One region of the Streptomyces qaidamensis genome, then DNA from elsewhere that is predicted to be linked to it. Evidence: riboswitches for the same ligand, from Rfam matches in the RefSeq annotation. Region 1 holds a riboswitch; the other holds the start of a gene.

The links. A riboswitch is a leader RNA that binds a small molecule or an ion and turns the genes downstream of it on or off. The one in region 1 is predicted to bind S-adenosylmethionine.
Region 2: another riboswitch for S-adenosylmethionine. It lies ahead of A4E84_RS11090 (aminotransferase class V-fold PLP-dependent enzyme); the one in region 1 lies ahead of thrC (threonine synthase).

The regions. Positions count from the first base shown of each region.
Region 1 covers NZ_CP015098.1:4,125,617-4,136,460, reverse strand. Annotated here, with positions in the region: gene A4E84_RS18080 (ROK family protein) at 74-1,015, opposite strand; gene A4E84_RS18075 (ABC transporter substrate-binding protein) at 1,149-2,402, shown strand; gene A4E84_RS18070 (DUF3263 domain-containing protein) at 2,438-2,683, shown strand; gene otsB (trehalose-phosphatase) at 2,768-3,595, opposite strand; gene A4E84_RS18060 (alpha,alpha-trehalose-phosphate synthase (UDP-forming)) at 3,602-4,990, opposite strand; gene A4E84_RS18055 (glucosyl-3-phosphoglycerate synthase) at 5,064-6,008, opposite strand; SAM riboswitch class I at 6,164-6,320, shown strand; gene thrC (threonine synthase) at 6,339-7,625, shown strand; gene A4E84_RS18045 (MoaD/ThiS family protein) at 7,715-7,990, shown strand; gene A4E84_RS18040 (cold-shock protein) at 8,437-8,640, shown strand; gene groL (chaperonin GroEL) at 8,972-10,594, shown strand; gene A4E84_RS18030 (NADH:flavin oxidoreductase) at 10,774-10,844, shown strand, end outside.
Region 2 covers NZ_CP015098.1:2,525,104-2,535,947, reverse strand. Annotated here, with positions in the region: gene qcrC (cytochrome bc1 complex diheme cytochrome c subunit) at 1-37, shown strand, start outside; gene qcrA (cytochrome bc1 complex Rieske iron-sulfur subunit) at 34-1,107, shown strand; gene qcrB (cytochrome bc1 complex cytochrome b subunit) at 1,104-2,726, shown strand; gene trpD (anthranilate phosphoribosyltransferase) at 2,864-3,928, shown strand; SAM riboswitch class IV at 4,015-4,131, shown strand; gene A4E84_RS11090 (aminotransferase class V-fold PLP-dependent enzyme) at 4,260-5,642, shown strand; gene A4E84_RS11085 (glycerate kinase) at 5,597-6,790, opposite strand; gene A4E84_RS11080 (SLC13 family permease) at 6,801-8,216, opposite strand; gene A4E84_RS11075 (response regulator transcription factor) at 8,381-9,040, opposite strand; gene A4E84_RS11070 (sensor histidine kinase) at 9,037-10,554, opposite strand; gene A4E84_RS11065 (hypothetical protein) at 10,478-10,810, opposite strand.

The DNA of each region.
Region 1 (10,844 bases):
GTCCCCGATGTAGCGGGGTGCGGGTGCGTCGTGGCTGGTCGCGCAGTTCCCCGCGCCCCTTGCGGCGATGCCATCAGGGCGTTACCTCCATGCGGTCGGTCGATGCCAGAAGGTCCCAGGCCAGCAGGCCCGCCCCCAGGCAACCGGCGCTGTCACCCAGCGCCGCCGGGACGAGTGTCGGCTGTTTCTGGAAGGTGATGCGGCCGCGGATCGCTTCCCTGAGCGGCGTGAACAGGGTTTCCCCCGCCTCCGCCAAGCCGCCGCCGATGATCAAAGTGCGGGGGTCCAGCAACGTCAGGGCCGTGACCAGTCCGTCGGCCAGGGCGTCCACGGCCTGCTGCCAGACCGCCCGGGCCTTCGGGTCTTCGGAGTCCACCGCCTTCGCGCAGTCCGCCGCGTCCGCGGCCGGGTCGCCGGAGGCCGCGGCCCAGGCCTCGCTCACGGCCGCCGCCGAGGCGAAGCGCTCCAGGCAGCCGTGCTGCCCGCACGGGCAGGGGGACCCGCCGGGGCGTACGACGATGTGGCCGATCTCGCCCGCGAAGCCGTGCGCGCCCGCCTCGACCCGGCCGTCGACGCCGATGGCGCCCGCGATGCCGGTGCCCAGGGCCACGAACAGGAACCGGTCCGCTCCCCGGCCCGCTCCGACCCGGCCCTCGGCGAGGCCGCCGGTGCGCACGTCGTGGCCGAGGGCGACCGGAACGCCGAGCCGCTCCGACAGCAGGGCGCGCAGCGGGACGTCGCGCCAGCCGAGGTTGGCCGCGTAGACGGCGACGCCCTCCGCCTCGTCGACGATGCCGGGGACGGCCACGCCGGCGGCGGACGCGAGCGTGCCGAAGTGCTCGGCGCCGTAGGCGCGCAGCTCGGCGGCGAAGTCGAGGATGCCCGCGACGACGGCGTCCGGCCCCTGGGCGCGTCCGGTGGCCCGGCGGGCCCGGTGCAGCACCTCGCCCCCGGGCCCGGCCAGCGCGGCCTTCATTCCGGTGCCGCCCACGTCGAGGGCGATGACATGTCTCACGGAAACAGTGTGACCCGCTGACCCGCGAGAGGTCTAGTCCACTCGCGTGGTGTAGACCTTATTCCGAATATCGAAAAGTTTTCAGAGGCGGCGACGCCAGGGTTGGGGAAGAACAGCGGTGCAGCGGCGGCGAATGGCAGGAACGATCGCGGCGGTGTCCGCACTGGGCATGACGGCGGTGCTCGGCGGCTGCGGCATCACGGGCGGCTCGGCGGACGTGACGCTCAAGCTCGTCGCCGCCGACTACGGCGACAGCGCGGCCAACAGCTCGAAGAAGTACTGGGACAAGCTCGTCGAGGAGTACGAGGCCGACCACCCCGACGTCAAGATCGACGTCAGCGTCTACTCCTGGAACGACGTCGACCGCAAGGTCAGGGAGATGGTCGCCGCCGGTGACCCGCCGGACATGGCGCAGATCGGCGCCTACGCCGACTACGCGGCCAAGAACCAGCTCTACAAGGCCGACGACCTGCTCTCCATACCCGTGCAGGCCGACTTCGTCGGGCAGCTGGCCTCCGCGGGCCGGGTGAAGGGCGTGCAGTACGGGATGCCGTTCGCCGCCTCCACGCGCGTCCTCTTCTACAACAAGACCCTCTTCGCCAAGGCCGGCATCACCCCGCCCGAGTCCTGGGACGACCTGGCCGAGGACGCCGAGGCGCTCAAGGCCGAGGGCGTGAAGTACCCGTACGCGCTGCCGCTCGGTCCGGAGGAGGCACAGGCCGAGACCATGCAGTGGATGCTCAGCGGCGGGGGCGGCTACACCGACAGCGTCGACAGCTACGGCATCGACTCCCCGGAGAACATCGACACCTTCTCCTGGCTGAAGAACGACCTGGTCGGCAAGGACCTGACCGGGCCGGTCGCGCCGGGCGAGCTGAACCGGGCCGCCGCGTTCGCCGCCTTCGCCAAGGGCCAGGTCGGCATGCTCAACGGCCACCCCTCGCTGATGAAGATCGCCGAGAGCAAGGGCGTGAAGTACGGCATGGTGCCCATGCCGGGCAAGGGCGGCCCGAGCAAGTCCACGCTCGGTGTGGCCGACTGGATGACGGCCTTCCGCGAGAACGGCCACCGCGACCAGGTCGGCGACTTCCTCGACTTCGTCTACAGCGAGAAGAACGTGCTGGCCTTCTCCCGCGAGTACGACTTGCTGCCGGTCACCTCCTCCGCGTCCGGCACCATGGCCGCCTCCGACGAGGACCGGCACCTCAGGCCGTTCCTGGAGGAGCTGCTGGCCTCCGAGCTCTACCCGGTCGGCAAGACCTCCTGGGCCGACGTCAGCGCCCAGGTCAAGCAGCAGATCGGCAAGGCCGTCGCGCCCGGCGGCAGCCCCTCGGGCGTCCTCGGCCACCTTCAGGCGGCGGCGGGCCGGGCGGAGAGTGCGGAGTAGCTCCGCTGTCGGTGGCAGGCGTTACGGTGCCGGGCATGGACGAGGACACGGGTGAGCAGGGGCTCGGGCGCAGGGAACGGGACATCCTCGCGCTCGAACGCCGGGGTTTTCCCGGACCCGGTGCGAAGGAACGGGCCATACGTGAGGAGCTGGGGCTCGCCCCTGTGCGCTACTACCAGCTTCTCAATGCGCTGTTGGATGATCCACGGGCCTTGGCTCATGACCCCGTGACGGTGAACCGGCTGCGGCGGATACGGGAGACGCGGCGGGCGGAGCGCTGAGGAACGCGGGGCGTCCGGTCGTCGCGGGGCGCGGGTGCGTCGTGGTTGATCGCGCAGTTCCCCGCGCCCCTGAGTACGTGCCCTTCAGCCGATGAAATCAGCAAGCGCCCGCAGCAGCCCCACCACACCCTCCGGGCCGTCCACCACCACGTCCGCCCGCTCCCTGAGCTCGGTCACCTCGTCGCTGCCGCTGCACACCAGCAGGCCCGGCGTGCCGGAGGTGCGGAGGGTGTCGACGGCGGAGTACGCGGGCAGGTCGCCCAGGTCGTCGCCGCCGTAGAGGACGGATCCGGCGCCGATCTCGCGGGCGAAGCCGGCGAGCGCGACGCCCTTGTCCATGCCGGGCGGGCGCAGTTCGAGGACCATGCGGCCGGGCTCGACGATCAGGCCGTGCCGGGTCGCCAGGCCGGTGAGGGGCTCGCGCAGGGCCTCGAAGGCGGCCTGCGGGTCGGCGGCCCGGCGGGTGTGCACGGCCACCGCCCGGCCCTTGTCCTCGACCCAGGTCCCGCTCCCTTCGAGCAGCCCGGGCAGCTCGGCGCGGACGGCGTCGACGCCGGGGTGCGGATCGGGGGCGGTGACCTCGCCGCTGCGGGCGTCCCACCGCTCGGCGCCGTAGTGCCCGAGGACGACCAGGTGTTCAAGACCCGGTGCGTCCGCGAAGCCACCGTTGCGTACGGCGACCTCGGCCGGCCGGCCGGTGATCACCGCGATGGCGGCGACCTTCGGGGCGAGCGCCACCAGTGCGCCCAGCGCCTCCGGATGGGCCCGGGCCAGCTCCGGATCGGCGACGATCGGCGCGAGCGTCCCGTCGAAGTCCAGTGCGACCAGCGCCTTGCCGGGATCGGCGAGCAGGGCGGCGAGCCCGTCCTCGCCGGCCTTCGTGACAGGCACGGGCAACGCGTTCGCGCTCATCGCCGCTCAGCCCCTCAGCGCGTCGAGCTGGTCCACGAACCACTGGGCCGGCGGCAGTGCCGTCGCCGCCGCTGCCAGGCGCTTGCTGCGCTCGGCCCGTTCCTCCGGGCGCATCGACAGCGCCTCGTGCAGGGCCGCGGCCGTGCCCGTCACGTCGTAGGGGTTCACCGTGATCGCGTCCTCGCCCAGCTCCTCGTGCGCCCCGGCCTCCCGCGACAGCACCAGCGCGCAGCCCGCGTCGGAGACGACGGGAACCTCCTTGGCGACGAGGTTCATGCCGTCGCGGATGGGGTTGACGAGGGCCACGTCGGCCAGCCGGTAGGCGGCCAGCGAGCGGGCGAAGTCGTCCTTGAGGTTGAGGAGGACCGGGGTCCACCCGGGCGTGCCGTACTCGGCGTTGATCTCGTCGGCGACCCGCTGCACCTCGGCCGTGTAGTCCCGGTACACCGCGAGGTCCTGCCGCGAGGGGTACGCGAAGGCGACGTGCACCACCCGCTCGCGCCACTCGGCGTGGGTCTCCAGGAGCCGGCGGTAGGCCAGCAGGCCGCGCACGATGTTCTTGGACAGCTCGGTGCGGTCGACGCGGACGATGGTGCGGCGGCCGTCGCCGATCTCCTGCCGCAGCGCGGCCATCCGCTCCTCGACGTCCGGCTCGTGCGCCCGCTTGCGCAGGAAGTCCGCGTCGGCGCCCAGGCCGTGCACCCCGACCCGGGTGCCGCCGAGCCCGCCCGCGAACCGCTCGGCGCACTCGGTGAACGCCTCCGCCCAGCGCTCGGTGAGGAAGCCCAGCCGGTCCGCGCCGAGCATGCCGCGCAGCACCTGCCCGGCCACGTCGTCCGGCAGCATCCGGAAGTACTCGGGCGGTGCCCACGGCGTGTGCGAGAAGTGTCCGATGCGCAGGTCGGGCCGCAGCTCGCGGAGCATGCCCGGCACGAGCGTCAGGTGGTAGTCCTGCACCACCGCCGCCGCGCCCTGCGCCGCCTCCTCGGCCAGCGCCTCGGCGAACGCCCGGTTGTACGCCTCGTAGGACGCCCACTGCCGCCGGAACTCCGCGTCGAAGACCGGCTCCAGGGGCGTCTGGTAGAGCATGTGGTGCACGAACCACAGGACCGAGTTGGCGATGCCGTTGTACGCGTCGGCGTGCACGTCGGCCGGGATGTCCAGCATCCGCACGCCGTCCTCGCCGATCCCGCGCCGGACCGCCTCCCGGTCGCCGTCGGACAGCGCCGAGCACACCCACAGCGCGTCCGCGTCCGAGCCGATCGCGGAGAGCCCGGAGACCAGCCCGCCGCCGCCCCGTTTGGCGTCCAGCGAACCGTCCTCACCCACCGTGTAGGAGACCGGACCCCGGTTGGAGGCCACCAGCACCTGCGCAGCACCGTACGTTGAAGCCATAAGCCTCAACCTAGCCCGGCCCGGAAACGCTCAAACGTGCGGATCTGTCGTACCCGGCCGAAAACGGCCCCGGTCAGGCCGCTCTCCGCGCCTGGTACTCGGCGATGTCCACCATCGGCGGACGCTCCTCGGTGTCCACGGAGTACGTGCGCGGCTCGAAGCCGTCCTCCCCCCGCTCGAACTGGGTGAGGGAAGGCCGGATCAGATGCCCGCGGGCCAGCCGCAGCTGGGCCGTGCGGTAGATCGCGGCGGCCATCCGGCCGAGCGCCTGACCGTCCTGGTGCCGGTGCTTGCGCACCCCGACGTCCACCTGGGCGAGGGCGTCCAGGCCCGCCAGGTGCAGGGCGTCGACGAGCATCCCCAGCTCCACGCCGTAGCCGACGGGGAACGGCAGCTGCTCCAGCAGCGAGCGGCGGGCCGCGTACTCGCCGCCGAGCGGCTGCACGAAGCCGGCCAGCTGCGGCCAGTGCATGTTGAGCAGCGGGCGCGCCATCAGCTCGGTGACCCGGCCGCCCTGCCCGGCGGCACCGGACAGCGGCCGGTCGTACATGGCCTTCACCAGGTCCACGTCCGGGTCCGTGAGCAGCGGGCCGACGATCCCGGAGACGAAGTCCGACGAGAAGTCCCTGAGGTCCGCGTCGACGAAACAGACGATGTCCCCGCGGGTGACGAGCATCGAGCGCCACAGCACCTCGCCCTTGCCGGGCACGGCGGGCAAGCGCGGGAGTATGTCGTCCCGGTGCACCACCCGCGCGCCCGCGGCGGCGGCCACCTCGGACGTACGGTCGGTCGAGCCGGAGTCGACGACGACCAGCTCGTCGACGAGCGGGACCTGCCGCATCAGGTCGTGGCGGATGACGGCGACGATGTCGCCGACCGTCGCCTCCTCGTTGAGGGCGGGCAGCACGACACTGACCGTCTGGCCCGTGCGCTGCTTGGCGGCCAGGATCTGGTGGAGCGGGCGATCGGTCGCGGACCAGGAACGGGTGCTCAGCCAGCGCTCGACTTCTTCCAGCACCGTGGCGGCTCCTCTGCGTTCTCCAGGCGGGACGGACTGTGATCCATCTCGCGGTTCGGACGACTATCTCAACTGTCCTGGTCGTCGGTTACAGTCTTGAACAAGGCGGATGACCATCGCATGTCCGGGGTCACCCGCCGCCTACAACCACATACAGCTCATCCAGAGGGGCAGAGGGAAACGGCCCGATGAAGCCCCGGCAACCCTCCAGTCGGTACTCGTAGGTCACTGTCGACCACATGCGCGAGGCTCCCGGCTCGGGAAGGTGCCAAATCCGTCTCACGGCGAGATGCGTCGTGAGGAAGATGAGGAGAAAGGGCCTCGCCTCACATGGCTGTGCAGACTGTTGCAAGCACCACTGACTCCACCGTAGACCTCGGTCCCGCCGCTGCCCTGAGCTGCCGCGAGTGCGGTCACCGTGTACCCCTCGGACCGGTCTTCGCGTGCGAGGAGTGTTTCGGGCCGCTGGAGATCGCCTACGACTTCTCGGCCTACGACACCGAGGAGCTCCGCAAGCAGATCGAAGCGGGCCCCGCGAACATCTGGCGCTACGCCCCACTGCTGCCGGTCCCGGCCGACGTCGCGGACAAGCCGAACATCAACCCCGGCTGGACCAAGCTCGTCAAGGCCGACAACCTCGCGCGCGAGCTGGGCGTCGACGCCGGCAAGCTGTTCGTCAAGGACGACTCCGGCAACCCGACGCACTCCTTCAAGGACCGCGTCGTCGCCCAGGCCCTGGAGGCCGCCCGCGCCTTCGGCTTCACCACGCTCTCCTGCTCCTCCACCGGCAACCTCGCCGGTGCGGTGGGTGCCGCCGCGGCCCGCGCCGGCTTCCGCTCCTGCGTGTTCATCCCGCACGACCTGGAGCAGGGCAAGGTCGTCATGGCCGCGGTCTACGGCGGCGAGCTCGTCGGCATCGAGGGCAACTACGACGACGTGAACCGCTTCTGCTCCGAGCTGATCGGCGACCCGGCCGGTGAGGGCTGGGGCTTCGTCAACGTCAACCTCCGGCCGTACTACGCGGAGGGCTCCAAGACCCTCGCGTACGAGATCTGCGAGCAGCTCGGCTGGCAGCTGCCGGACCAGCTGGTCGTGCCGATCGCCTCCGGCTCGCAGCTGACGAAGATCGACAAGGGCCTTCAGGAGCTGATCAAGCTCGGTCTGGTGGAGGACAAGCCGTACAAGATCTTCGGCGCGCAGGCCGAGGGCTGCTCGCCGGTGTCCGTCGCCTACAAGGCCGGGCATGACGTCGTTCGGCCGCAGAAGCCGAACACCATCGCCAAGTCGCTCGCCATCGGCAACCCGGCGGACGGGCCCTACGTGCTGGACATCGCGCGGCGGACCGGCGGTGCGGTGGAGGACGTGAACGACGAGCAGGTCGTCGACGCGATCAAGATCCTTGCTCGCACCGAGGGGATCTTCGCGGAGACCGCCGGTGGGGTGACGGTGGGTGTCACCAAGAAGCTGATCGAGAGCGGGCTGCTGGATCCGTCGAAGACGACGGTGGTGCTCAACACCGGGGACGGTCTCAAGACGCTGGACGCAGTGGCGGGCACGGGTCTGACGGCGACCATTCGCCCCAACCTCGAATCGTTCCGTGAGGCCGGGCTCGTCTGAGCGTCGTTGTTCGCTGCGGGGCCGTGGGGGGCTGGTCGCGCAGTTCCCCGCGCCTCTGAGCGCGATACCCAACCGGAGGTTTTGAAGTCATGAGCGTCACCGTTCGCATCCCCACCATCCTGCGCACCTACACCGGCGGGCAGGCCGAGGTCGCCGCCGACGGGGCGAACCTCGGCGAGGTCATCGCCGATCTGGAGAAGAACCACACCGGGATCGCCGCCCGGGTGCTCGACGACCAGGGCAAGTTGCGCCGGTTCGTCAACGTCTACGTGAACGACGACGACGTGCGGTTCGAGCAGGGCCTGGAGACGGCGACGCCGGACGGTGCCGGTGTGTCGATCATTCCCGCCGTCGCCGGCGGCTGAACCGGTCGACCGGCCCGATTGTTACCTTCGGTAACGACAATTACCGAGAGTTCACCGAATTGCCCCCTCCGTGAGAGAAGCGGAGGGGGCAATTCTGTGTGGTTGAGCGGGGTACAGTTGGGGAACGCGGTATCGATCCTCTGATCGGAACCCTGAATTCCTGCCGCGAGCCCGACAAGATGTAGCCAAAGTGTGCACGTCTTTCGCGCCTTTTGTTCCTTTTGTGTAGCCCGATTTGCCCTGAATTCGGGCGAGTTCTCCCCACATTCCGGACCCTGCGCGTCCAGAATTCTCGTCCGATTGACCTGTTGCAGACGGCAGTTGGACAGATACATTCAGCCGCGGTCGACGCGTTCCGGCGCACGCCCCCAACCGTGGGGGGTGAGGTCTGACCCGGGTCCGCGAAGTGTGGATCTGTGCAAGGGCCAGTAATAGGGGAGTTAGGCATGGCTCAGGGCACCGTCAAGTGGTTCAACGCGGAGAAGGGGTACGGCTTCATCGCGGTCGACGGTGGTGCGGATGTTTTCGTCCACTACAGCGCGATTCAGATGGACGGCTACCGCACCCTTGAAGAGGGCCAGCGGGTCGAGTTCGAGATCTCGCAGGGCCAGAAGGGACCGCAGGCCGACATGGTTCGCGTCTCTGCCTGAACGCGCACCACGACCAACGCTCAAGCGACCGGTCTTCTCAGAAGGGCCCGTACCCCCCGGGGTGCGGGCCCTTCCGCGTGCCCGCAGGGCCCGCCGGCCGGTGTTCGCGGGCGGCTGACGTCCCTGCCCGATCCCCTGCGGGCGCTTGCACTCGCAGGGGTCGAGTGCTAATCATTGCGTTAGCACTCTGAAGGTGAGAGTGACAACGTAAGGACCGGGTCGGTGAGGCCCAGGACCGGATGGGGCAAGGAACCAGCCGGTCGGGGCCGTCCGTCGCGGGCGCGGGCGCGGTCCGAAGTAATCACCCCCAGTCCTGGAGGGACCACTTCACATGGCCAAGATCATCGCGTTCGACGAGGAGGCGCGGCGCGGCCTCGAGCGCGGCATGAACCAGCTCGCGGACGCCGTCAAGGTGACGCTCGGCCCCAAGGGCCGCAACGTCGTCCTCGAGAAGAAGTGGGGCGCGCCCACGATCACCAACGATGGTGTCTCCATCGCCAAGGAGATCGAGCTCGAGGACCCGTACGAGAAGATCGGCGCCGAGCTGGTCAAGGAAGTCGCCAAGAAGACGGACGACGTCGCCGGTGACGGTACGACCACCGCGACCGTTCTCGCCCAGGCCCTGGTCAAGGAGGGCCTGCGCAACGTAGCCGCCGGCGCCAACCCGATGGCTCTCAAGCGCGGTATCGAGAAGGCCGTCGAGGCCGTCTCCGCCGCCCTGCTGGAGCAGGCGAAGGACGTCGAGACCAAGGAGCAGATCGCCTCCACGGCCTCCATCTCCGCCGCCGACACCCAGATCGGCGAGCTCATCGCCGAGGCCATGGACAAGGTCGGCAAGGAAGGCGTCATCACCGTCGAGGAGTCCCAGACCTTCGGTCTGGAGCTGGAGCTCACCGAGGGTATGCGCTTCGACAAGGGCTACATCTCGGCGTACTTCGCGACCGACATGGAGCGTATGGAGGCCGTCCTCGACGACCCGTACATCCTGATCGCGAACTCCAAGATCTCGAACGTCAAGGACCTGCTCCCGCTCCTGGAGAAGGTCATGCAGTCGGGCAAGCCGCTGCTGATCATCGCCGAGGACGTCGAGGGCGAGGCCCTGTCGACCCTGGTCGTCAACAAGATCCGCGGCACCTTCAAGTCCGTCGCCGTCAAGGCCCCGGGCTTCGGCGACCGCCGCAAGGCGATGCTGCAGGACATCGGCATCCTCACCGGCGGCGAGGTGATCTCCGAGGAGGTCGGCCTCAAGCTGGAGAACGCCACGGTCGACCTCCTGGGCAAGGCCCGCAAGGTCGTCATCACCAAGGACGAGACCACCATCGTCGACGGTGCCGGCTCCGCCGAGCAGGTCCAGGGCCGGGTCAACCAGATCCGCGCCGAGATCGAGAACAGCGACTCGGACTACGACCGCGAGAAGCTCCAGGAGCGCCTGGCGAAGCTCGCCGGCGGCGTGGCCGTCATCAAGGCCGGTGCCGCCACCGAGGTGGAGCTCAAGGAGCGCAAGCACCGCATCGAGGACGCCGTGCGCAACGCCAAGGCGGCCGTCGAGGAGGGCATCGTCGCCGGTGGTGGCGTGGCCCTGCTGCAGGCCTCCCAGGTCTTCGAGAAGCTGGAGCTCGACGGTGACGAGGCGACCGGCGCCAACGCCGTGAAGCTCGCCCTGGAGGCCCCGCTGAAGCAGATCGCCGTCAACGGTGGTCTCGAGGGCGGCGTCGTCGTGGAGAAGGTCCGCAACCTCCAGGTCGGCCACGGCCTGAACGCCGCGACCGGTGAGTACGTCGACATGATCGCCGAGGGCATCATCGACCCGGCGAAGGTGACCCGTTCCGCGCTGCAGAACGCCGCCTCCATCGCCGCGCTGTTCCTCACCACCGAGGCCGTCATCGCCGACAAGCCGGAGAAGAACGCCGCGCCCGCCGGCGGCGGCATGCCGGGCGGTGACATGGACTTCTGATCGACCCGGTCGATCAACGTCCTTGCCGAGGGCGGTACTTCCTGTTCCGACAGGGGGTGCCGCCCTCGGGCGTGTCCGGGATCACAGCGGGGCCGGGATGCCAGGGCCGCGCCGGGTGGTTGAACCATGTGTCCTATGCGTATGCACATACCATCCGGTACCTCCAAGGGAGCCCCCACGTGACCGTCGCCGCCTCCGCTTCCCGCGCCGCCGAAATCCTGTCCCGGCCCGTATCGCTGGGCGGCCTGAC
Region 2 (10,844 bases), 1.6 Mb from region 1:
GGTCGCCGCCCGGACCGCAAAGGCCAAGAAGTCATGAGTAGCCAAGACATTCCAGAAGAGAACCTGCCTGCCGCGCAGTCCGCAGGACATGACCAGCACGGGCACGACGCGGTGAGCGTCGCGGACGACAAGCACCCGTTCGCCGACCCGGGCCTGCCGCCCCACGAGCACCGGATCCAGGACGTCGACGAGCGGGCCGCCAAGCGGTCGGAGCGCTCGGTCGCCCTGATGTTCACGGTGTCGATGCTGGCCACGGTCGCCTTCATCGCCTCGTTCGTGGCGATCCCGGTCGACAAGGCGGTCTACATCTGGCCGCTCGGCCACATCAGCGCCCTGAACTTCGCGCTGGGCATGACGCTCGGCATCGCGCTGTTCTGCATCGGCGCGGGCGCCGTCCACTGGGCCCGGACCCTGATGTCGGACGTGGAGGTCGCCGACGAGCGGCACCCGATCGAGGCGACGCCCGAGGTCCGCGAGAAGGTCTTCGCGGACTTCAACCAGGGCGCCAAGGAGTCCGCGCTCGGCCGCCGCAAGCTGATCCGCAACACGATGCTCGGCGCGCTCACGCTGGTGCCGCTCTCCGGCGTCGTGCTGCTGCGCGACCTCGGTCCGCTGCCCGGCACGAAGCTCCGCCACACGCTCTGGTCCAAGGGCAAGCTGCTCGTCAACATGAACACGAACGAGCCGCTGCGTCCGTCCGATGTCGCGGTCGGTTCGCTGACCTTCGCCAAGCCCGAGGGCCTGGAGGAGCACGACCACGGGTTCCAGAACGAGATCGCCAAGGCCGCCCTGATGATCGTCCGGATCCAGCCGGAGGACATCAAGGACAAGCGCGAGCTCGAGTGGTCGCACGAGGGCATCGTCGCGTACTCGAAGATCTGCACCCACGTCGGTTGCCCGATCTCCCTGTACGAGCAGCAGACGCATCACGTGCTCTGCCCCTGCCACCAGTCCACCTTCGACCTCTCCGACGGTGCCCGAGTGATCTTCGGTCCCGCCGGTCACGCCCTGCCGCAGCTCCGCATCGGCGTGAACGACGAGGGCTATCTTGAGGCGCTCGGCGACTTCGACGAGCCCGTCGGCCCTGCTTTCTGGGAGCGCGGATGAGCACTGCACAAGAACGACGCAAGGCGCCCGCGGGTGAGCGGGTCGCCGACTGGGCCGACGGCCGCCTCGGGATCTACTCCCTGGCCAAGGCCAACATGCGCAAGATCTTCCCGGACCACTGGTCCTTCATGCTGGGTGAGATCTGCCTCTACAGCTTCATCATCATCATCCTCACGGGTGTGTACCTGACGCTGTTCTTCCACCCGTCGATGAACGAGGTGGAGTACCACGGCAGTTACGTCCCCATGCAGGGCGTGCTGATGAGTGAGGCGTTCGCCTCCACGCTGGACATCAGCTTCGACGTCCGCGGCGGTCTGCTCATCCGGCAGATCCACCACTGGGCGGCGATCATCTTCCTCGCCGGCATGTTCGTGCACATGATGCGCGTCTTCTTCACCGGCGCGTTCCGCAAGCCGCGTGAGATCAACTGGCTGTTCGGCTTCCTGCTGTTCGTCCTGGGCATGTTCACCGGTTTCACCGGCTACTCGCTCCCGGACGACCTGCTCTCCGGCACCGGTGTCCGCTTCACCCAGGGCGCGATCCTGTCCGTGCCGATCGTCGGCACGTACATCTCGATGTTCCTGTTCGGCGGGGAGTTCCCGGGCACCGACTTCATCGCCCGGTTCTACTCGATCCACATCCTGCTGCTGCCGGGCATCATGCTCGGGCTCGTGGTCGGCCACCTGATCCTGGTCTTCTACCACAAGCACACCCAGTTCGCGGGTCCCGGCCGGACCAACAAGAACGTCGTCGGCATGCCCCTGCTGCCGGTCTACATGGCCAAGGCCGGAGGCTTCTTCTTCCTGGTCTTCGGTTTCATCGCGGCCCTCTCCGCGATCGCGACGATCAACCCGATCTGGGTCCTGGGCCCGTACCGGCCCGACCAGGTGTCGACCGGCGCCCAGCCCGACTGGTACATGGGCTTCGCCGAAGGCCTGATCCGGGCGATGCCGGGCTGGGAGATCAACCTCTGGGGCCACACACTCGTCCTGGGCGTGTTCATCCCGCTGGTGCTCTTCGGTGTGTTCCTCGGGATCATCGCCCTCTACCCGTTCATCGAGTCGTGGGTCACCGGGGACAAGCGCGAGCACCACATCCTGGACCGGCCGCGCAACGCCCCGACCCGCACCGGTGTCGGTGTCGCGTGGGTCACCGGCTACGTCATCATGCTGATCGGCGGTGGCAACGACATCGTCGCCACCCACTTCCACCTGTCGATCAACGCGGTGACCTGGTTCGTCCGGATCGGGTTCTTCGTCGGACCGGTCCTCGCCTTCATCGTCACCAAGCGCATCTGCCTCGGCCTGCAGCGCCGGGACAAGGAGAAGGTGCTGCACGGCCGCGAGTCGGGCATCATCAAGCGCCTGCCGCACGGTGAGTTCATCGAGGTGCACGAGCCGCTCAGCCAGGAGCAGATGTACACGCTCACGGCGCACGAGCAGTACCAGCCGGCCGAGATCGGCCCGACGGTCGACGAGAACGGTGTCGAGCGCAAGGTGAAGGGCTCCGAGAAGCTGCGCGCCAAGCTCAGCGACGCCTACTACGGCGAGGGCGCCCAGATCCCGAAGCCCACCGCCGAGGAGTACCGGGAGATCACGAGCGGCCACGGCCACCACTGATCACTGCTTCGCCACGCCACACGAGGGGCCTCGTCCGATCGCCGGACGGGGCCCTTCGTCATGCCCGGGGCTGGATAGGGTGGACCTCGTTGAGACTCTCGTCCCGTAGTGCGGGACGCCTGACCCTGGAGCGGCTTATGAGCGCTGTGACCCCCGCTGGAGGCGACACCGCGGCGGGCCGCTCCTGGCCCCGGCTGCTGAACGGCCTGCTGGACGGCAGGCACCTGAGCGCGGACGACACCGCCTGGGCGATGGACCGGATCATGCGCGGCGAGGCGACCGAGGCGCAGATCGCCGGGTTCGTCGTCGCGCTGCGCGCCAAGGGCGAGACCGTCGAGGAGATCAACGGCCTGGTCCGCACGATGTACGAGCACGCCAACGTGATCGAGGTGCCCGGGGCGACGGTCGACATCGTCGGCACCGGCGGTGACGGCGCGAAGACGGTCAACATCTCCACGATGTCCTCGATCGTCGTCGCCGGGACGGGCGCGAAGGTCGTCAAGCACGGCAACCGGGCCGCCTCCTCGGCGTCCGGGGCCTCGGACGTGCTGGAGAAGCTCGGCGTCAACCTGGAGCTGCCGCTGCACCGCGTCGCACAGGTCGCCGACGAGGCCGGGATCACCTTCTGCTTCGCGGTGAAGTTCCATCCGGCGCTGCGGCACGCGGGCGCGGCCCGCGGCCAGTTGGGCATCCGCACGGTGTTCAACGCCCTCGGCCCGCTCACCAATCCGGCCCGGGTCCGTGCCCAGGCGGTCGGCGTGGCGGACCCGCGCATGGCGCCGATCGTCGCGGGAGTCTTCGCCGAGCGCGGCAACTCGTCCCTGGTCTTCCGGGGCGACGACGGCCTCGACGAGCTGACCACCACGGCCACCTCCCGGGTGTGGATCGTCCGGCACGGCCAGGTGACCGAGGAAGCCTTCGACCCGCGTGACGTGGGCCTGGAACTGGTTCCGGTCGAGGCGCTGCGCGGCGCCGACGCCTCCTACAACGCCGAGGTCGCCCGCCGCCTGCTGGACGGCGAGAGAGGCCCGGTCCGCGAGGCGGTCCTGCTGAACTCGGCGGCGGCACTGGTGGCCCTGGAGCCCACCGCCGCGCCGCTGGCCGAGCAGATCCGCGCCGGGATGGCGAAGGCGGCCGAGTCGATCGACTCGGGGGCGGCGAAGCGGACACTGGAGCGCTGGGTGGCCGCGAGCAACGCGTAGCGGATCCCGTTCTGCGAAAGGACCGGCGTCCCGCGATCCGGACTCGGGTTGCGGGACGCCGATCTTTTCGCGTACGTTCCTGATCAGGTCATGAGTGACAGTCATGAGGCCCCGGCCGACTGTCCGGCAACCCTCCGTCCGTGGCGGGGTGCCCCGGGTGAAGACCAGGCCGCAGGCAGCGAGGTCTGTGGCAAGCGCGGACCCCTCGAGATACCAGGGGTCCTGGTCGTCGAGGAGCCTCCCGTGAGCAAGCGAATGCGATAGGGCCGCAGAGCCCCGCCTCCGCACACCCTTCTTCTCTCACCCCCATGCTTCTCACGGGAGTTCCGCCATGTCCGTCCCCACCCTTGCCTCCGCCCCGTCTGTTTGTGCACCGTTGCCCGTTCTGGGACGGGATGTCACCGTGCCGCTCGTGACCGGCGGCGAGGTCACCTACGCCGCGCTCGACTACGCCGCCAGCGCCCCGGCCCTCCAGCGGGTCTGGGACGACGTCGCCGCCTACGCGCCGTACTACGGCAGTGTCCACCGCGGTGCCGGGTACCTCTCCCAGCTCTCCACCGACCTGTTCGAGAACGCCCGCCGGACCGTCGCCGAGTTCCTCGGCTGCCGCGAGGGCGACCAGGTCGTGTTCACGCGCTCGACCACCGACTCCCTCAACCTCCTCGCCGCCGCCCTCCCCGCCGACTGCCAGGTCTTCGTCTTCGAGACCGAGCACCACGCCGCCCTGCTGCCCTGGCGCAACGCTCGCGTCACCTGCCTCGACGCCCCGCGTACCCCCCGCGAGGCCGTCGAGACCCTGGAACGTGCCCTCGCCGACCGCACTGTGTCGATCGAGGGGGGCCACGGGCCGGCCCTGGTGTGCGTCACCGGCGCCTCGAACGTCACCGGCGAGCTGTGGCCCGTACGGGAACTCGCGGCGGCCGCGCACACCCACGGTGCGCGGATCGTGCTGGACGCCGCCCAACTGGCCCCGCACCACCCGGTGTCCGTCGCGGACCTCGACGTCGACTGGGTCGCCTTCTCCGGGCACAAGCTGTACGCGCCCTTCGGCTCGGGCGTCCTGGCCGGGCGGGCCGACTGGCTGCGCGCGGCCGAGCCGTACCTCGCGGGCGGCGGCGCCAGCCGCAAGGTCAGCCGGCGCCAGGACGGGGGAGTGGAGGTGGAGTGGCACGACAGCGCCGCCCGTCACGAGGCCGGGTCGCCCAACGTCATCGGCGCCTACGCCGTCGCCTCGGCCTGCAAGGCGTTGACCGAGGCCGGCTTCGACACCCTCGTCGCCCGTGAGCAGCACCTGGTCCGCGCCGTGCGGGAGGGGCTCGCCGACGTCCCGCAGGTGCGGTTCCTGTCCCTGTTCGGGGACGACGCGCCGCGCGTCGGCGTGCTCTCCTTCGTCGTCGAGGGCTGGAACAGCTCGCACTTCGCCGCCGCCCTGTCCGCCGAGTACGGCATCGGCGTACGGGACGGGCTGTTCTGCGCCCACCCGCTGGTGCGCACGCTGCTCGGCAGCGACCCGCAGGCGCAGGGCGAGTGCGGGTCGCCGGAGGCGGCGCCCGGGGAGAAGTCGCTCAACGCCATCCGGGTCAGCTTCGGCGCGGGCACGCCGGACGAGCACGTGGAGCGGTTCGTCCGGGCGGTGAAGGAGCTCGTGACGGACGGGGCGAAGTGGAACTACCGCACCGAGGACGGGCGCTGCGTGCCGGACACCTCCGCCTGAACCGGCAGCCGGGTGCCCAGGACGATCATCTTCAGGGCGCGTTCGGTGGCGTCCGTGAGGAGTTCGCTCGCGCGCAGCAGGGCCTCGGCCAACTCCATCGGGGCGGGCAGGATGCCGTGGCAGGCGTCCACGCCCGGCACCTCGCCCGCGCCCTCGCCGAGCGTGCCGGCCAGGGCCAGGACGGGCCGGCCGTAGAGCTTGGCGCGGCGGGCCACCTCGGCGGGGACCTTGCCGCGCGGCGTCTGGAGGTCCAGGGCACCCTCGGCGGTGACGACCAGGTCGGCGCGGGCCAGCCGGGCGTCCAGGTCGAGGTGGTCCAGCAGCACGTCGAAGCGGGGGAGCAGCCGGGCGCCCAGGGCGGCCAGACCCGCTCCCAGGCCGCCGGAGGCTCCCGTACCGGGCCCGGAGCGCAGGTCGCCGTCCGGCACGGCGGCATCACGGGTGAGCACGAACGCCCAGTTCTCCAGGGCCGCCGACAGCTCCTCCACCTGCGCGGGCGTCGCGCCCTTCTGCGGACCGAAGACCCGGGCCACGCCCCGCTCGCCGCACAGCACGTTGTACGGGTTGCAGGCGACGAGCAGCTCCACCTCCGTGAGCCGGGGGTCCAGGCCGATGAGGTCGATGCGGTGCAGGCGCGTCAGCTCCCGGCCCCCGTGGGGGAGTTCGCGCCCCTCGGCGTCCAGCAGCCGCGCCCCGAGTGCCTGGAGGGCGCCCGCGCCCCCGTCCGAGGTGCCCGAGTCGCCGCAGCCGACGAGGATCCGCCGGACGCCCGTGTCCAGGGCGGAGCGGATCAGCTCGCCGACGCCGTACGTGGTCGTGGCGCCCGGGTCGCGCAGGCCGTGCGGGACGAGGGAGAGGCCCGCGACCGCCGCCATCTCCACCACGGCGGTGTCCCCGCCGCCGAGGAGGGCGAAGTGCGCGGCGATGGTCTGCCCGACCGGGCCGGTCGCGGCCGTGGTGACGATCCGGCCCCCGGTCGCGGCGGCCAGGGCGAGAGCCGTGCCCTCGCCGCCGTCCACCAGGGGGACGAGGTCGATGTCGGCGCCGGGCAGGACCCGGCGTACGCCGGCCGCGATGGCGTCGGCGGCGGCCTCGGCCGACAGGGACTCCTTGAAGCCGCTGGGGGCTACGACGACACGGTTCAGCACGGAAGGCTCCTCAACGGGTGACGGACACGCCGAGCAGCGGCCACACCGCGACGGCGAAGAACAGGACGAGCACGGCGGTCAGCGGTGCCAGGACGACGGACAGCCGCAGCAGGTCGCGCGGGGTGTAGGTCGGGGTGCCGGGGATCTGTGCGAAGAGCGTGACCGGCTTGGCCGAGGCGGGCAGGGTGTGGCAGAAGCCCGCGGCGGCGGTCGAGGCGAGGGCGGCGGCGACCGGGTTGACCCCGACGCCGGCGGCGGCCGCCACGACCAGCGGCACCAGCACCGACGAGCGGGCCGAGCGGGACTGCAGAACCAGGTGCGCCGCCGTGCTGACGGTGATCACGATCGTCAGGAACACCATCGGGGACGCGCCGGCCGGCAGCCCGGAGACCAGCCACTTCGCCGCTCCCGAGTCGGCGAGCGCGACCCCCATTGCCATCGTCGCGGCCATGAACAGCAGCAGCGGCCAGGGGACGGTCTTCAGCGCGTCCTTCAGGCGCACGGTGCCCAGGGCGGGCGAGGCGGCGACGACCGCGCCGATCAGCGCGACCAGGGCCGGCGGCACGTGGTGCAGAGGCTCACTGCACCACAGGGCGATCACGGTGGCCAGCAGCAGGACGCAGCGCTTCTCGGCCTGGCTCCAGGGGCCGGTGACCGGCTGCTCGCTGTGCCGCTGGATCTGCTCGGGGGTGATGTGGACGGGGCCGGTGCGGTCCGCGCGCCGGGTCGTCGTCAGCAGCACCAGCTCCGCGGCCAGGTGCGAGGAGGCAATGGCCAGCGGCAGGCCCAGCAGCAGCCACTGCGTGAAGCCGATGTGCTGTCCGGTGGTCTCCCACAACACCGACACGGTGATCAGATGCGCACCCGCGCCGATCAGCGTCGCCACCGCCGACAGAAGGATCACGGTCGGAAACAGCAGGGCAAGCATCACGACCAGTCGCTTCCGGTCGGCCAGGACCTTGGCGAGGGCGAGGAACACCGGCAGCGCGAGCGCGGCCCGGCCGGAGGTGGCGGGCACCGCGAACGCCGTGACGACCAGGGCGGCCGTCGTCAGGTGCACCAGCTGCCGGACGGTACGCGCCCCGCTCACCAGGAACACCGCCGCCCGTCCCGCGAGCCCGGTCCGGCTCACCGCGGCCGCCAGTACGAACGCGCAGATCAGCAGCCACACCGTGGCGTCACCGAGTGTGCCGAACAGGGTGTCGCTGCTGATCACCCCGGTCACCGTGAGCGCGAGCCCGGCGCCGAGCGCGATGTACGTGTCGTCGATCGACGTCCCGATCCAGGCGCAGGTCGCGAGGACGAACACGACGAGCGTTACCCGGGCGTCACCACCGAGGCCCGGGAAGTTCGTGGAGACGGCCAGGAGCGCGCATAGGGACAGGGCGACACACAAGGTGGTGGTGGTTCGGAGGTTCAGCGTCACACCATCGAGGATTTTGCCTGGCGGTGAGTCGTCGATGAGGTCCACATGAAGGAACTTTCAGATGCGGTACCTCAGGGGCGCGGGGCTGTATCGATGTGCGGCTCCGCCGCGTGGGCGCGCCAAGCCACAGACAACCCGCACCCGGCAACGGCGCCCAAGCGGCACTACGGCAGCCGATACCCCATCCCCCGCACCGTCTCCACCCGCTCCGCCCCCAGCTTCTTCCGCAGCGTCCGCACGTACACGTCCACGATGTTGGACCCCGGATCGAAGTCGTAGCCCCACACGTGGGACAGGATCTGCTCCCGGGAGAGCACCTGCCCGGGATGCCGCAGGAAGAGTTCCAGCAGCACGAACTCACGAGCCGTCAGGTCGACTGTCCGCTCCCCGGAGCGGGCACGCCGCGTCCGCAGATCGAGGCTCAGGGAGCCCGACCTGAGCACCGTCACCTCCGGCGCCCGCGCAGCCGTCCGCAGTCGCAGCCGCACCCGGGCGAGCAGCTCCTCGAACCGGAACGGCTTGGTCATCCAGTCGTCGGCGCCGCCCTCCAGGCCGGCCACCGTGTCCCGTACGGAGTCCCGCGCGGTCAGCACGATCACCGGCACCGACACCCGGGCCTCGCGCAGCTCCCGCAGGATCGTGAAGCCGTCCCGGCCGGGCAGCCCGATGTCCAGGACGACGAGGTCGAAACCGCCGGTCAGGGCGTACTCGTAGCCCGCGTCGCCGTCGGTGACGACGGTCGTGGTGAAGCCGTTGGAGCGCAGGCCCTTCTCCACGAAGGAGGCGATGCGCTCCTCGTCCTCGACGATGAGGATGCGGTTCACGTGGGGTCCCCTTCCGGTGCCCGGGGTGCGTTCAGGACGAGGGCGAAGGTGGCGCCGCCCCCGGGTGTGCCGTGCAGCCGGACCCGGCCCCGGTGCCCCTCGGCGATCGCCTTGACGATGGACAGCCCGAGTCCGGCGCCGGAGCCCCGGGCACCCCGGCGGGCCGTGCCGCGCCGGAAGCGTTCGAAGATCACCTCGGCGTCCTGCGGCTGCACACCGGGCCCCGAGTCGGCCACGTACAGCTCCAGGTCCGGGCCGTCGGTGCGGGAGCCGATGCGGATGGTCTGCCCGGGCGTGGTGTGCTGCACGGCGTTCTGCGCGAGCTGCACCATGGCCTGGGTGATCCGCTGCGGATCCAGTTCGGCCTCCAGGTCGGCGACCCCGTCGAGCCGCCAGTCGCGTTCGCCCAGGGTGCGGGCCTTGACGTAGACGTCGGCGGTGAGTTCGGCGACCTGGAACGGCTCGGGGGAGACGAAGTCGGGGCGTTCGGCCTTGGCGAGCAGCAGCAGGTCCTCGACGATGCGGCTCATCCGGTCCAGCTCGTCGGTGACCAGCCGGACGGTCTCCTCACGTTCGGCCGGGTCGTCGCCCATGACCTCCAGGTGCCCGCGCACGATGGTGATGGGGGTGCGCAGTTCGTGGCCGGCGTCGTCGACGAACTCCCGCTGTGCGGCGAAGGCCCGCTCCAGCCGGTCGAGCATGCCGTTGAACGTCTCGGCGAGCGCCGCTATGTCGTCGTGGCCGTGCACCGGGATCCGGCGGGTGAGATCCTGCTCGGTCAGCTGCGCCGCCGCGGCGCGCACCACCCGCACCGGTTTGAGGATCCGTCCGGCGACCGCCCAGGCGATGCCGACGGTCAGCAGCAGGGCCACTCCGGAGATGACGAGCAGCGTGCGGAACACGCTGTTGACCCGGGCCTGCTCGCGCTCCGGGTGGAACGCCACGACGAACGCGGCGTCCGGCGCCCGGCCCGGCTGGGCCACGGTGACCTTCGCCCACCGGATCTCGCCCTGCGGCCGGTCGAGCACGCCGGAGGAGTCGGGCGAGCCGAAGATGCGGGCCCGGGCCCCGGGGTCCTCGTGCAGGGGCAGGGCGACGGGCAGGTCGTGCGGCTGGCGGATCTGCCGCGGGCCGGCGCCCGTCCGGCCGACCAGGCCGATCAGCTCCTCGTCCGCGTCGGGGTACTGCCGCTCCAGGAACACCGTCAGCAGCCGGTCCGCGTCGGTGAACGGGCGGCCGGTCCGCGGGTCCCCGCCGCGCTCCTCGAAGTTCGCGAACTCGCCGGTCTCCTGGGTGAGCAGGCGGTTGATGCGGTGGTCGACATCCCGCAGCAGGAACGAGCGGGTGGTCATGGCCACCGAGGCGAGCGCGAGAGCCATCACGAGCAGCAGCCACAGCAGGATCCGGACCCGGGCGGAGACCCGCCGGCGGCCGGTGTCAGCCGTCGGAGCCGGGGCCGTCGTCGTCGCCCGGTCCGTCGTCCGAGGTGCCCTGGCCGTGGTCGTCGTCGTCATCGTCACCCGCTGAGCTGTCGGTCACCGGAGGCCGTGAGACGACCTCGTCACCCGGTGTGACGCCGGGCGGTGTGGCCTTCTGGGAGGGGGGCCGGAGGGTGGAGGTGGGCGTGGGCGAGCCGTGGTCCAGCTCGACCTGCTGGGAGGGCACCCTGGGCGACTCGGGGCTGTCCGCGAGTGCGTAGCTGGTCGCGGCGATGCCCAGCGGGATCAGCACGACGGCGGACAGGGCCGCCATCCGGCGAGAGAAAACCATGGGCCCGATCCTGCGGACGGAATCCGGGGAGCGG